Regions from separate parts of the Mesobacillus subterraneus genome, predicted to be linked through region 1. Evidence: a T-box and tRNA genes for the amino acid it is inferred to sense, from the RefSeq annotation. Region 1 holds a T-box; the other holds one or more tRNA genes.
What was found. A T-box is a leader RNA that pairs with one kind of tRNA and senses whether it is charged. The one in region 1 lies ahead of LC048_RS04315 (valine--tRNA ligase), so its partner is inferred to be a tRNA-Val.
Positions count from the first base shown of each region.

Region 2: it encodes a tRNA-Val, which carries the amino acid that the T-box ahead of LC048_RS04315 (valine--tRNA ligase) is inferred to sense. The anticodon was not compared.

Region 1 is NZ_CP129019.1:872,948-880,417, forward strand. It holds gene spoVID (stage VI sporulation protein D) at 665-1,819, shown strand; gene ysxE (spore coat protein YsxE) at 2,064-3,101, shown strand; gene LC048_RS04310 (hypothetical protein) at 3,118-3,312, opposite strand; T-box leader at 3,493-3,736, shown strand; partial or broken gene LC048_RS04315 (valine--tRNA ligase) at 3,953-6,592, shown strand; partial or broken gene LC048_RS04320 (bifunctional folylpolyglutamate synthase/dihydrofolate synthase) at 6,660-7,470, shown strand, end outside.
Region 2 is NZ_CP129019.1:4,225,875-4,233,344, reverse strand. It holds rRNA gene LC048_RS22065 (23S ribosomal RNA) at 1-1,618, shown strand, start outside; rRNA gene rrf (5S ribosomal RNA) at 1,695-1,810, shown strand; tRNA gene LC048_RS22055 (tRNA-Asn) at 1,891-1,965, shown strand; tRNA gene LC048_RS22050 (tRNA-Thr) at 2,008-2,080, shown strand; tRNA gene LC048_RS22045 (tRNA-Glu) at 2,098-2,172, shown strand; tRNA gene LC048_RS22040 (tRNA-Val) at 2,218-2,293, shown strand; tRNA gene LC048_RS22035 (tRNA-Thr) at 2,333-2,408, shown strand; tRNA gene LC048_RS22030 (tRNA-Tyr) at 2,503-2,587, shown strand; tRNA gene LC048_RS22025 (tRNA-Gln) at 2,643-2,717, shown strand; tRNA gene LC048_RS22020 (tRNA-Lys) at 2,871-2,943, shown strand; tRNA gene LC048_RS22015 (tRNA-Gly) at 3,016-3,090, shown strand; tRNA gene LC048_RS22010 (tRNA-Ala) at 3,094-3,169, shown strand; gene rocF (arginase) at 4,172-5,068, shown strand; gene LC048_RS22000 (Spo0E family sporulation regulatory protein-aspartic acid phosphatase) at 5,154-5,360, opposite strand; gene sigW (RNA polymerase sigma factor SigW) at 5,573-6,136, shown strand; partial or broken gene LC048_RS21990 (zf-HC2 domain-containing protein) at 6,153-6,804, shown strand; partial or broken gene cdaA (diadenylate cyclase CdaA) at 7,086-7,470, shown strand, end outside.

The sequences.
Region 1 (7,470 bases):
CGGACAAAACCCAGTCATGATCTTGTCACTTTGTCCGAAGTAGCATCAGGTTCAGACAAAACCCGGTCATGATCTTGTCACTTTGTCCGAAGTAGCATCAGGTTCGGACAAAACCCAGTCATGATCTTGTCACTTTGTCCGAAGTAGCATCAGGTTCGGACAAAACCCAGTCAAGATCTTGAAACTTTGTCCGAAGTAGGGTCAGGTTCAGACAAAACCCAGTCATGATCTTGTCACTTTGTCCGAAGTAGGGTCAGGTTCGGACAAAACCCGGTCATGATCTTGTCACTTTGTCCGAAGTAGCATCAGGTTCGGACAAAACCCAGTCATGATCTTGTCACTTTGTCCGAAGTAGCATCAGGTTCAGACAAAACCCAGTCAAGATCTTGAAACTTTGTCCGAAGTAGGGTCAGGTTCGGACAAAATCCAGTCAAGATCTTGAAACTTTGTCCGAAGTAGGGTCAGGTTCGGACAAAACCCGGTAATGATCTTGTCACTTTGTCCGAAGTCTCCCTGGTCTTAATTTTCTTCAATAAAGATTCCCTTCAAAACAATCCCTCTCCAACTCTTTTTATGTTCTAAATTATCATAAAAGTAAATACAGACTCATAAAGTGTTAATGACATAGTGATTTTACGTTTAAGGAATGAAAGGAGGAGTCGCTTTGTCTCAGGGGAATCAATCGTGCCTGCGATTTTCATTAGAAGAGTCAGTGTGGTTTCAAAGAGGACAGGAAGTCGCGGAGCTTGTCTCGATTTCACTCGATCCGAGCATAACCATCCAGGAGAATGAGCAATACGTATCCATTCGCGGATCGCTGGAGTTGACTGGGGAATATACATGTCATGAACAGCAGCAAGAGAATGATGAACAGCTCTCTGCTCTTAAGTATGTCCATTCTGTCATGGAGCGGGAAGAGGGGGTGTATGAATTCCTTCACCGTTTCCCTGTGGATATCACAATCCCCAAAAATCGGATTGAAAGTATTTATGACATTGATATCCAAGTGGAAGGATTTGATTATGTTTTTCCTGAAAAAGACCGCCTGAAGCTGAACGCAGATCTTGCTATCACAGGATTATACGGCGAACAGCAGCATGAGGCTGATCAGGAAGAAGCGGAGGAACTGGAGGTCAGTTACCGCGAGGAGGCTACTGCAGAGGTTGAGGCTGAAGCCTTTGCAGATGCAGTTAGCGATAGAACAGAAGAGGATGCTGAAGCAGACTTCCCAGAAGCGCCGACCTATTCTTTTGTTCAGCAAAATGAAACCTTAAATCATGAAGAACAAGATTCCTATGAAGAGGAATTGTATGCACCATTCAGGGCAGAAGCAAAGAAAGAAGCAGATGCCGAAGCAGCATCTGAACCTGAACTGCAAGATCAAAGAGAACACCAGCCAGTTCCTGAATATGCTTTAAGTGACTTCAGAGGTGAGCCCGAGCCTGTTGCAGAAGTAGAAGTAGAGCAGGAGGAAGTTGAAGTCGAGCTGGAAGTAGAAGACCAGACTGAGGCTGAAAATATCCCTGCAGAAGTGGAAGAATCACCGGAAAGCTCATCTTCACCAGTATTGAAAAAGAAAAAACCGAATATGAAGCAAGGTATTTCCATCGCAGAATTTTTGGCGAGGAAGGAAGAAGAAACAGAAGTTGCCAAAATCAGAGTGTGCATTGTCCAGCAAGGCGACTCACTCCAATCGATTTCTGAGCGCTATGAAGTACCGGTGCAGCAGCTTTTGCGGGTGAATCACTTAAGCATCGACCATGAGGTCCATGAAGACCAGGTTCTATATGTTCCGGGAGTAGCGGTTCACAATTCGTAAAAGACTATAAATTTTTTCTGCTGAGATTAGAGCCTGGCTCCATTGCCTAGTCCTTTGACTCGCTTCGGGGCTGAACGAGGCGCTTGCGCTTTTTGTTCTGTAGCAATCTTGTCCAAAAGAAGGCTGGTTGTCAGGGCTGGCTTGGCTGCTGGCTGGGATTGCTATAGCTTTTAGTATGGGCAGGTGTCTAACACCTGCCCAGCTCTATTTATCGATACGAAGTCTAGAAAGTAGGCGAGATCCAATGGATGATCGCAATTTTTTAAAAGAAGAATCCGCAGTGTTAAAGCAGTACCCTATAGATCCGTATTTTGCTGAGGACTACGGCAAAGTGAAAAAAGTCTATTCGAAGTCAGGGACATTCGCTCTGAAAAAAATACACCCGTATGAGGGGTCGGATTTTATCAGGCATATCCAGCATCTCTATCAAAAAGGCTATAACAGGATTGTTCCGGTCTATCCGGCAAACGACGGGCGATATGCAGTTTTGTATAATAAGTCACTGTATTATTTAATGCCCTGGATGCCGAATGAGACAAGGGAGGACCAATCACAAAGACATCAACAGTTGTTCAGGGAACTGGCGAGGATGCATACTTTGTCAGTAAAGGAAATGGAAATCAGCATGGAAGTTAAGCAAGAACATTACGAAAAAACGTTAAAAGAATGGGAAAAGGAAGAAGAATTCATTAATGGATTCTTAGAAAGTTGTGAGAACAGGATATATATGTCTCCGTTTGAACTGACCTTTTGCCTTTATTACATTCAAATCAGTCAGGCAATCCAGTTTGCAAAGCAGAAACTTGAGACCTGGAATGAAAAAACGAAGGAGCAAAAGAAAACGAGGACCGTAACGCTTCATGGAAAAGTCTCTCCAGAACACTTCCTATTTGATGAAAGAGGATACGGGTATTTCATCAACTTCGAGAAGGCGCGGCAGGGTTCGCCGATTCAGGATCTGCTGCCGTTTTTAGCAAGATCGCTGAAGACACAGCCGAAGTATGGAGATGAAATCATCGACTGGATTTATGTCTATCTGAAGTATTTTCCGTTCCGTGAGGATGAAATGCAGTTATTCATGAGCTATCTTGCTTTTCCATCGGGGGTTATCCGTGTCGCGGAATTATACCATCAGCGTAAGGATGAAGTGGATGAGAGAAAGTTTGTCCAAAAGCTGCAGCGACAGTATTGGCTCTTGAGTAACACGGGTTATGTAGTAACCAAGATAGACGAACTAGAGAAGCAAAAGGAGCAGGCAAAACAAGAAGGAGCCCAGAGCTAAAAGATGCTCAGGCTCCTTAAATCATGTCGAACTTTATTGCCAGTGCAATCAAAATGAAAATTGATAGCAAAAATACATCAAAGGTCGACGGAAAAAAAAGGGTGCGGATTCCCTGGAAAACACAAAAAGGAATAATGAGCTGAGCACATACTGCCCGTGCCGTCCTCGCCCACTTAGGGAGTGTATAAGGATTATACCTTCGTCTCTTCATCGTCATCCCTCCAAACAATCTGGTATCCCTTTTTCCAGTCTATGAGTGACTTGCCCAAAATGTGCTTATTGCTCGCACATTAAGATGCAAAAGGTATAAAATAATAAAAAATAGGAAATGATGATTGACGTCAATCCACTTTTTTGGGTAGTATATCTAATATACAAAACACATTCATAAAGCAAAGCTTTGACAGGGAATAGTACATGAGCAGCCAGCTTGAAGAGAGGGAGTCCAGTAGCTGAGAGGACTTCTAAGCAGGAACCATGGAAGGTCGCCCTTGAGCATCGCCTGGGAACGGAGTGACTCCCAGTAACAGGCGACGGTGAAGAGCCGTTATCCAGATTTGAGCCAGCAGCTGAGATGTTTTTACCGTTGCTGGGAAAAAAGGTGGTACCGCGAACATACTCCATTCGTCCTTTTAAGGCGAATGGAGTTTTTTTATTTTAAGATAAGAAAGTATAAATTTTCACTTTGAGAATTGTCTAGCTCCAGCGCCTAACCTCTAGAGTCGCTTCGGTTCGCTCAGGTGAAGTCAAAGAACGACTTCACTGGTCGGACCTCCAGCGCTTGTCGGGGCTGAACAAGGCGCTTGCGCTTTTCTAATTCAAGGAAATGTATTTGAATGGAGGAAAAACTGATGGAAGAGAATTTGTCAATGCCGACTAAATACGATCCGTCTTCGATTGAGCAAGGACGTTATGATTGGTGGATCAAAGGGAAATTTTTCGAAGCGAAGGACGATGAAACGAAGAAGCCTTATACAATCGTGATACCGCCGCCAAACGTAACTGGGAAGCTTCACCTGGGCCATGCGTGGGATACAGCGCTTCAGGATATCCTTACACGAATGAAGCGGATGCAGGGCTACGATGTTCTATGGCTTCCAGGTATGGACCATGCGGGCATCGCGACACAGGCAAAGGTTGACGAGAAACTTCGCAGCCAGGGCATCAACCGCTACGAACTTGGCCGTGAAAAGTTCTTGGAAGAATCATGGAAGTGGAAAGAGGAATATGCACAGCATATCCGCACACAATGGTCAAAGCTAGGATTAGGGCTTGATTACAGCAGGGAACGCTTTACATTGGATGAAGGGCTTTCAGATGCAGTTAAAGAAGTTTTCGTTTCTTTATATCGCAAAGGCTTGATTTACAGGGGTGAATACATCATCAACTGGGATCCGGCAGCGAAAACAGCTTTATCTGATATCGAGGTTATCCATAAAGATGTCCAGGGTGCATTCTACCACATGAGATATCCTCTGGCAGACGGCAGCGACCATATTGAAATTGCGACGACAAGACCGGAAACAATGCTCGGAGATACTGCTGTTGCGGTACATCCTGAAGACGACCGTTATAAGCACCTGATCGGCAAAACGGTAATCCTTCCAATCGTCGGACGTGAAATTCCGATTGTTGGTGACGATTATGTCGATATGGAATTCGGCTCTGGAGCCGTAAAGATAACACCTGCACACGACCCTAACGACTTTGAAATCGGCAACCGCCACAACCTTGAAAGAGTCCTCGTCATGAACGAAGATGGCTCAATGAACGTAAGGGCCGGTAAGTATCAGGGCATGGACCGCTTTGAATGCCGCAAGCAAATCGTCAAGGACCTTCAGGAGGAAGGTGTACTTTTCAAAATTGAAGAGCACATGCACTCGGTAGGACATTCTGAGCGAAGCGGAGCAGTAGTTGAGCCGTATCTATCCACTCAATGGTTCGTTAAAATGCAGCCGCTTGCTGATGAAGCCATTGCGCTTCAAAGCAAGGAAGACAAAGTAAACTTCGTCCCTGAGCGTTTTGAAAACACTTATATGCGCTGGATGGAGAATATCCGCGACTGGTGTATCTCCCGTCAGCTTTGGTGGGGCCACCGGATTCCAGCCTGGTACCATAAAGAAACAGGCGAGGTATATGTTGACCATGAGCCACCTGCAGACCCTGAAAATTGGGAACAGGACAATGACGTTCTTGATACATGGTTCAGTTCAGCACTATGGCCATTCTCGACAATGGGTTGGCCGAATGAGGAAGCGGCGGACTATAAGCGACACTACCCAACCGATGCACTCGTAACGGGTTATGACATTATCTTCTTCTGGGTTTCCAGGATGATTTTCCAGGGACTTGAGTTCACTGGCCAGAGACCATTCAAGGATGTACTGATCCACGGACTCGTTCGTGCAGAAGATGGCCGCAAGATGAGTAAATCACTTGGCAATGGTGTTGACCCGATGGATGTCATCGACCAGTACGGAGCTGACTCACTCCGCTACTTCCTGACAACAGGAAGCTCGCCGGGACAGGACCTTCGCTACAGCACGGAAAAGGTAGAAGCGACCTGGAACTTCGCCAATAAAATCTGGAATGCATCCCGTTTTGCCTTGATGAACATGAACGGCATGAAGTACGAAGAAATCGATTTGAGCGGCGAGAAATCCGTTGCAGACAAGTGGATTTTGACAAGGCTGAATGAAACAATCGAGACTGTTACAAGACTTTCAGACCGTTACGAGTTTGGTGAGGTTGGCCGAGCGCTTTACAACTTTATCTGGGATGATTTCTGTGACTGGTATATTGAAATGGCAAAGCTTCCGCTATACGGTGAGGACGAAGCTGCTAAGAAGACAACAAGATCGATTCTTGCCTACGTTCTTGATAACACCATGCGCCTGCTTCACCCATTCATGCCATTCATTACGGAGGAAATCTGGCAGAACCTTCCTCATGAAGGGGAGTCCATTACGATCGCAAGCTGACCAAAGGTTGACCCGGCTCTGACTGATAAAGAGGCAGCAGACGACATGAAGCTTCTTGTTGAAGTCATCCGTTCTGTTAGGAATATTCGCTCCGAGGTGAACACGCCGCTCAGCAAGAAGGTTGATATGTTCCTGAAGGCAAAGGATGAAAAGACATTACGCATGCTGGAAAACAACCGCGGTTACATTGTCCGCTTCTGTAATCCGGAGAACCTTGAAATCGGGCTTGAAGTCAATGCTCCTGAAAAAGCGATGACAGCAGTCGCTACAGGACTCGAAATCATCATGCCGCTTGAAGGCCTGATCAATATCGATGAAGAAATTGCCCGCCTTCAAAAGGAAAAAGAGAAGCTCGATAAAGAGGTAGAACGAGTACAGAAGAAGCTGTCAAACGAAGGCTTTGTCAAGAAAGCTCCTGAAAAAGTTATTGAAGAAGAACGGAGCAAGGAAAAAGACTACTTGGAAAAACGTGCAGCAGTCGAAGCACGCATCAACGAATTAAGAAACTAATTTAAGTTCAAAAATTTGAAGGCGAACCAGTATTGGTTCGTCTTCATCTTGAATTGAGGTGTGTTACATGTTTGATACATATGAACAGGCAATCGAGTGGATCCATGCAAGACTGAGACTTGGAATAAAACCAGGACTTTCAAGAATGGAATGGATGCTGGAAAGGCTGGACCATCCTGAAAGAAGGATTAAAGCGATCCACATCGGGGGCACTAATGGAAAAGGATCAACCGTCACTTTTCTTCGCTCGATCCTGCAAGAAGCAGGATATAGAGTTGGAACTTTTACATCACCATACTTTGAGCAATTCAATGAAAGAATCAGCATCAATGGCCAGCCTATAAAGGATCAGGAACTGATTGAGCTGACCAATGTGATCAAGCCTCTGGCAGATGAATTGGACCAGACTGAACTTGGCGGACCAACCGAATTCGAAGTCATCACGGCAATGTCTTTCTATTACTTTGCGAAGATGTCCCCTGTTGATGTAGCCGTTTACGAGGTAGGACTCGGCGGCCGCTTCGATTCAACCAATGTCATTCATCCGCTGCTATCGATCATCACTAGCATAGGGCTGGATCACACGGCGATACTTGGTGATACATATGAACAGATTGCTTTTGAAAAAGCTGGTATCATTAAGAATGGTGTAAGCGTCATTACGGGAGTGAAGCAGCCTGAAGCACTGGATGTCATTCAAAAAAAAAGCGGTTGATAGCGAGTCCCCTCTGTACCATCTTGGCGATGAATTTTCCACAAGTACAAGAGTGACTTTAAAACGTGGAGAACAGTTTTCATTCTCCAGTATGTTCGGCCAGCTTGCGAAGCTGGAAACATCGATGATTGGTTCACATCAAGTAGACAATGCAGCCTGTGCT
Region 2 (7,470 bases), 1.4 Mb from region 1:
GAGTAGCGAAAGATGGGTGAGAATCCCATCCACCGAATGCCCAAGGTTTCCTGAGGAAGGCTCGTCCTCTCAGGGTTAGTCGGGACCTAAGCCGAGTAGAAAGGCGTAGGCGATGGACAACAGGTTGATATTCCTGTACCACCTCTTTATCGTTTGAGCAATGGGGGGACGCAGTAGGATAGGGTAAGCGCGCTGTTGGATATGCGCGTCTAAGCAGTAAGGCTGCAAGTGAGGCAAATCCCGCTTGCGTGAAGGCTGAGCTGTGACAGCGAGGGAAATATAGTACCGAAGTTCCTGATTTCACACTGCCAAGAAAAGCCTCTAGCGAGATAAAAGGTGCCCGTACCGCAAACCGACACAGGTAGGCGAGGAGAGAATCCTAAGGTGAGCGAGAGAACTCTCGTTAAGGAACTCGGCAAAATGACCCCGTAACTTCGGGAGAAGGGGTGCTCATTTGGGTGAATAGCCTAGATGAGCCGCAGTGAATATACCAGGCGACTGTTTAGCAAAAACACAGGTCTCTGCGAAGCCGCAAGGCGAAGTATAGGGGCTGACGCCTGCCCGGTGCTGGAAGGTTAAGAGGAGGGGTTAGCTCACGCGAAGCTCTGAATCGAAGCCCCAGTAAACGGCGTAACTATAACGGTCCTAAGGTAGCGAAATTCCTTGTCGGGTAAGTTCCGACCCGCACGAAAGGCGTAACGATCTGGGCACTGTCTCAACGAGAGACTCGGTGAAATTATAGTACCTGTGAAGATGCAGGTTACCCGCGACAGGACGGAAAGACCCCGTGGAGCTTTACTGTAGCCTGATATTGAATTTTGGTACAGCTTGTACAGGATAGGTAGGAGCCTGAGAAACCGGAGCGCCAGCTTCGGTGGAGGCGCTGGTGGGATACTACCCTGGCTGTATTGAAATTCTAACCCACGCCCCTGATCGGGGCGGGAGACAGTGTCAGGTGGGCAGTTTGACTGGGGCGGTCGCCTCCTAAAGAGTAACGGAGGCGCCCAAAGGTTCCCTCAGAATGGTTGGAAATCATTCGCAGAGTGTAAAGGCACAAGGGAGCTTGACTGCGAGACCTACAAGTCGAGCAGGGACGAAAGTCGGGCTTAGTGATCCGGTGGTTCCGCATGGAAGAGTATCGCTCAACGGATAAAAGCTACCCCGGGGATAACAGGCTTATCTCCCCCAAGAGTCCACATCGACGGGGAGGTTTGGCACCTCGATGTCGGCTCATCGCATCCTGGGGCTGTAGTCGGTCCCAAGGGTTGGGCTGTTCGCCCATTAAAGCGGTACGCGAGCTGGGTTCAGAACGTCGTGAGACAGTTCGGTCCCTATCCGTCGTGGGCGCAGGAAATTTGAGAGGAGCTGTCCTTAGTACGAGAGGACCGGGATGGACGCACCGCTGGTGTACCAGTTGTCTTGCCAAAGGCATCGCTGGGTAGCTATGTGCGGACGGGATAAGTGCTGAAAGCATCTAAGCATGAAGCCCCCTCAAGATGAGATTTCCCATAGCGCAAGCTAGTAAGAACCCTGAAAGATGATCAGGTTGATAGGTCAGAGGTGGAAGCGCGGTGACGTGTGGAGCTGACTGATACTAATCGTTCGAGGACTTAACCAAATTAGATGACTCGTTTTTCTTGAATTCTTCTTACACATTATCTAGTTTTGAGGGAATAAAACCTCAAACCAAATAGTCTGGTGGCGATAGCGAGAAGGTCACACCCGTTCCCATACCGAACACGGAAGTTAAGCTTCTCAGCGCCGATGGTAGTTGGGGGTTTCCCCCTGTGAGAGTAGGACGCCGCCGGGCGATGATGCTTTTTCATCTTGGATCACTTCTAAGATGAGGCAGCCGAATCTTCTGCAAGAGTTATGTAAAATTACCATTATTCCGCAGTAGCTCAGTGGTAGAGCACTCGGCTGTTAACCGAGCGGTCGTAGGTTCGAATCCTACCTGCGGAGCCATTATCTCTAAATGACAAAAGTCATTTGAGCTGGCAGCAAAATGCTTCCATAGCTCAGCAGGTAGAGCACTTCCATGGTAAGGAAGAGGTCAGCGGTTCGAGCCCGCTTGGAAGCTCTGAAAATATTATTAATGGCCCCTTGGTCAAGCGGTTAAGACACCGCCCTTTCACGGCGGTAACACGGGTTCGAATCCCGTAGGGGTCACCAAGATTTTTTCACACCAGTGATAAAAACATCAGGGAATTTAATAATGGAGGATTAGCTCAGCTGGGAGAGCATCTGCCTTACAAGCAGAGGGTCGGCGGTTCGATCCCGTCATCCTCCACCATGATTTTTTTTACCTGATGAAATTAATCTTCATTAACATGCCGGTGTAGCTCAATTGGTAGAGCAACTGACTTGTAATCAGTAGGTTGGGGGTTCAAGTCCTCTTGCCGGCACCATGCTTCTTTCTTCCTTGAATAACTTCAGCGGAAGCATGCGAAAAATCCCGAAGGGAATTTGAGCATCTAACTAGGTACAGAAGCACTTATATGTGGAGGGGTAGCGAAGTGGCTAAACGCGGCGGACTGTAAATCCGCTCCCTCCGGGTTCGGCGGTTCGAATCCGTCCCCCTCCACCATTTTAATACATATTAAAATTGGACAAGCTATTAATGTCCTTTTTATTTTTTTCATTGGGCTATAGCCAAGCGGTAAGGCATCGCACTTTGACTGCGACATGCGTTGGTTCGAATCCAGCTAGCCCAGCCATTAACGAGCCATTAGCTCAGTCGGTAGAGCAGATTGCTCGCTGCATTGAGTTTCCTCCCTGGCAATCTGCGAGAAAGACCGAAGGTCTTTTGAGCATCAGATGCGACAGGGAATATAAATGGGTGGAGGCAATCTTTGTCCCACTTTAAATTTGAGCCATTAGCTCAGTCGGTAGAGCATCTGACTTTTAATCAGAGGGTCGAAGGTTCGAGTCCTTCATGGCTCACTCATGTTAAGACCCCTAAGAATGAACTTAATCCTTTATTTTTAGGGGTTTTATCTATTATAATAAAATCATGCGGAAGTAGTTCAGTGGTAGAATACAACCTTGCCAAGGTTGGGGTCGCGGGTTCGAATCCCGTCTTCCGCTCCAATTGGGTCCTTAGCTCAGCTGGGAGAGCGCCTGCCTTGCACGCAGGAGGTCAGCGGTTCGATCCCGCTAGGCTCCACCATCACACTACATAAATACCATTTCAGCCATAAATCCAACCGGGTTTATGGCTTTTTTTATTATTTCCCTCCAAACAGTTTGGTGGATTATTGCCCTTCTATATCAGGGATATCAGTAATGGGACAGTGTTCAGACAGCGTAGCAGGAGAAAGGGCTAGAGTTGTCAAGAAGCCAGTGTAATTGTGACGGGTTTCAGCTAATGGAGCTCAAAGCTGTCAAGAAAAAGCAGTTATTGTGACAGGTCTCAGGATGCGGAGACCTAAGCTGTCAAGAAATTGCAGTTATTATGACAGGTTACAGGCTGCGGAGCTCAAAGTTGTCAAGAAAAGGCAGTTATTATGACAGGTTTCAGGCTGAGGAGCCCAAAGTTGTCAAGAAAAGGCAGTTATTATGACAGGTTTCAGGTATCGGAACTCAAAGCTGTCAAGAAAAAGCAGTTATTGTGACAGGTTTCAGGCTGCGGAGCCCTAAGCTGTCAAGAAATTGCAGTTATTATGACAGGTTTCAGGCTGAGGAGCTCAAAGTTGTCAAGAAAAGGCAGTTATTATGACAGGTTTCAGGCTGCGGAGCTCAAAGTTGTCAAGAAAAGGCAGTTATTATGACAGGTTTCAGGCTGCGGAGCTCAAAGTTGTCAAGAAAAGGCAGTTATTATGACAGGTTTCAGGCTGAGGAGCCCAAAGTTGTCAAGAAAAAGCACTTATTATGACAGGTTTCAGGTATCGGAACTCAAAGCTGTCAAGAAAAAGCAGTTATTGTGACAGGTTTCAGGCTGAGGAGCCCCAACCTGACAAGAAAGTGCAGATCGAAGGGTGGGGGCTGCCGTATTTCTTCACCAAGAATGTTCACACTCTCTAACGAGTTGGTGGTATGAATCCCTTAAATCAGTCCGTAAATTCGCTGAATTCCAAACCGTATATATATTCATGAAACTGTCCGGTTGAGTCATTTGAATGAAAGCGTTTAAAATAGAGTGTAGATAAGAGAAAGCAAGGGGGAGAAATATATGAAGAAACTTTCGATTATTGGCATGCCGATGGATTTGGGGCAGATGAGAAGGGGAGTCGACATGGGCCCAAGTGCGATCCGTTATGCTGGAATAAATGAACGATTGAGAGTGTTATTTGATGAGATAGAGGATTTGGGAGATATAGCCGTTGGAAGACCAGAGGTAAAGATTGATCCTAACAGCAATCTTCGCAATCTGGAGCTTGTAGCAGAGAAAAATGCTTTGCTTGCTGATGAGGTAGACAGGATTATTGATTCTGGATCATTCCCACTTGTATTAGGAGGAGACCACAGTATTGCGATTGGCACTTTGACTGGTGTATCTAAGCACTATAAAAATCTGGGTGTGATTTGGTATGATGCACATGGTGACCTGAATACAGCAGATACTTCACCATCTGGGAACATCCACGGAATGCCGCTTGCTGCCAGCCTTGGGTTGGGACATGAAATGTTAACTCAATTAGGTGGATTTTCACCAAAGGTAAAACCGGAAAACATAGTCATCATCGGGGCACGTTCATTGGATGAGGGGGAGAAGGACCTAATCAAGGAAATGGGCATTAAAGTGTTTACAATGCACGAGATCGATCGTCTCGGAATGGCCACGGTCATTGAGGAAACAGTCAATTACCTGAAAGATAAGACAGATGGCGTCCATCTTTCACTTGATTTGGATGGGCTGGACCCAACAGATGCTCCTGGCGTCGGTACCCCGGTAATCGGAGGGATCAGTTACCGTGAGAGCCATCTGGCAATGGAGATGCTGGCTGAGGCAAAAATCATCACTTCAGCTGAATTCGTCGAAGTAAATCCTATACTTGATGAAAAGAATAAGACAGCTGTCGCAGCAGTAGCGTTGATGGGTTCTTTATTTGGAGAGAAACTTTTGTAATGCTCCGGCAGTTTTAGAATAGGCTCATAGTAGTGATAAAAAATAGGGAGCAGCGGCCAAATGTCTGGCTGCTGCTCTCTTATTATTAATATAGAAATGAATTTTTGGATGATAAGTGATAATATTTATTTAGTAAATGGTCGAGTTTAGTACTGATGTCGACAACCCGTTGATTTGACAGCGAGGTTTTTGCAGCTAATTCAACCATCTCTTTACGGCAATTCTCAATATCCTTCAACAACGTTTCTGCACACATTAATTGTTTCCTCGCCTTCAATAAAATATAGTTCATTTATACCCCAGCCAAAACTTTTTAAACCAAACTGGTAGTAATTTGTTAATATTAACTTATCGTGTTTTTTAGACTTTTTTTGCAAAAATAAGTCAGTTAGTAGATGATTTTGTCAATTACATACATAAATAAAGTTTTTATAAAAAAAAACGAAACCTTTTACGGAATCGATTCGTATATCGATTAGCCGCATGAAGCGCGGAGGTAAAATAATGGAGACAATTGTAAAACACAGAATAAAACAGGTAATCAAGGGAGACCAGAATGCCTATGGAGAGATTGTTGAGGTATACAAGGACAAGGTGTTCCAGCTTTGCTACCGTATGCTTGGGAATCGGCATGAGGCAGAGGATATTTCACAAGAAGCTTTTATCCGTGCATATATCAATATCAACAGCTTCAATCAAAACTTGAAGTTTTCAACATGGCTTTATAGAATTGCCACAAATCTATGTATTGACCGGATTCGCAAAAAGAAACCAGATTACTTTCTGGATGCGGAAGTGCCCGGAACAGAGGGCCTAACCATGTACTCTCAGGTCCCATCTGAAACGCGTTTGCCAGAGGATGAGGTTGAAAGTATCGAATTGCAGGATGCGATTCAAAAAGAAATTTCAAAACTACCCGATAAATACAGGTCGGTCATCGTATTAAAGTATATTGAAGAACTCAGCCTGAATGAGATCAGTGAAATACTGGATTTGCCTCTTGGCACAGTGAAGACGAGAATCCATCGAGGAAGAGAAGCCTTAAGGCAACAGTTGCGACACGTATAAGGTGAGGTGAAAGAATATGAAATGCTCGGAACAAATTATTGATTATATGCATGAATATCTAGATGAAGAAATCTCTGAAGAACATGAAAAGATTTTAAGAGAACACCTGCAAAGCTGTTCAGATTGCCAGGAATATTTCAGGGAGCTGAATAAAGCCATCGCTCTTGTTCAGAGCACCTCTCACATCCAGGCACCAGATGATTTTACTTCAAAGGTAATGTCTGGCCTGCCGAGAGAAAAGAAAAACGGAAATCCAGCGTTGGTTCAGGAGTCATCCGGTTTTAACAGCTGCCTCGCTTTTCCTGGCGCTGATGACAGGGAGCATCTTTTCGACCTGGAATCAAGAACACCAGTTTTCTGTATCGAAACAGCCTAATCTGATTGTCGAAAATGATACAGTTATTGTCCCTGAAGGAGAAGTTGTCAAGGGAGATGTCGTTGTCAGAAATGGCAAGGTCAAAATCGAGGGTGAGGTCCAGGGGAATGTCACAGTGATTAACGGTGAGTTGATCAATGGTGAGAAATATCTAGCTTCAGCTGGTAACGTCACTGGTGAAATAAATGAAGTCAATGAGATATTCGAGTGGATTTGGTACCATATAAAGAAGACGGCTAAAAGCACGGCAGACCTTTTTGAAAATGAGGAAAAGGAACAGTCATTCCAGTAGGAATGGCTGTTTTTTAAGAGTCTCTTTTAAAAAGGGTGAATGAGGGTAAATAGACAAGGTTTCTACAAATGACATCATTATTAATTTAAACAGTGCTTGTGTTATAATAAGAAAGTTATCTTGGTTTATAGGCTGAAGTGCATTGGTCATCTTCCGCTTTTTTTACGTCTGGCTTTTTTCGTCATTTTAACGAAAAAAGCTCTACTACAAGGCTGATTGAACTTTCAGGAAGGTTAGCGGCTTTTCTGAAAGAGTCTTACTAAACAACTGGAGGAAGTGCAATGTCGTTTGCGGATTTCGATTTTTTGGAATATCTAGCTTATATTGTTGACATTCTCCTGGTTTGGTTCGTCATTTATAAGCTGATTGCGATAATTCGAGGGACAAAGGCTGTCCAGCTTTTAAAAGGAATCTTTGTCATCCTGATCGTAAAGTTTGTCAGTGATTACTTCGGATTGAATACTCTTAGCTGGATGATGGAACAAGTACTGACCTGGGGATTCTTGGTCATTATCATCATCTTCCAGCCCGAATTGCGGCGGGCACTCGAACAGCTCGGCAGAGGACGGCTATTTGCCAGATCAGGGCTGCAGGAAGAGGAAGATGAAGAGAAGATGGTGGAGGCCATTATCAAGGCAACCGATTATATGGCTAAGCGCCGAATCG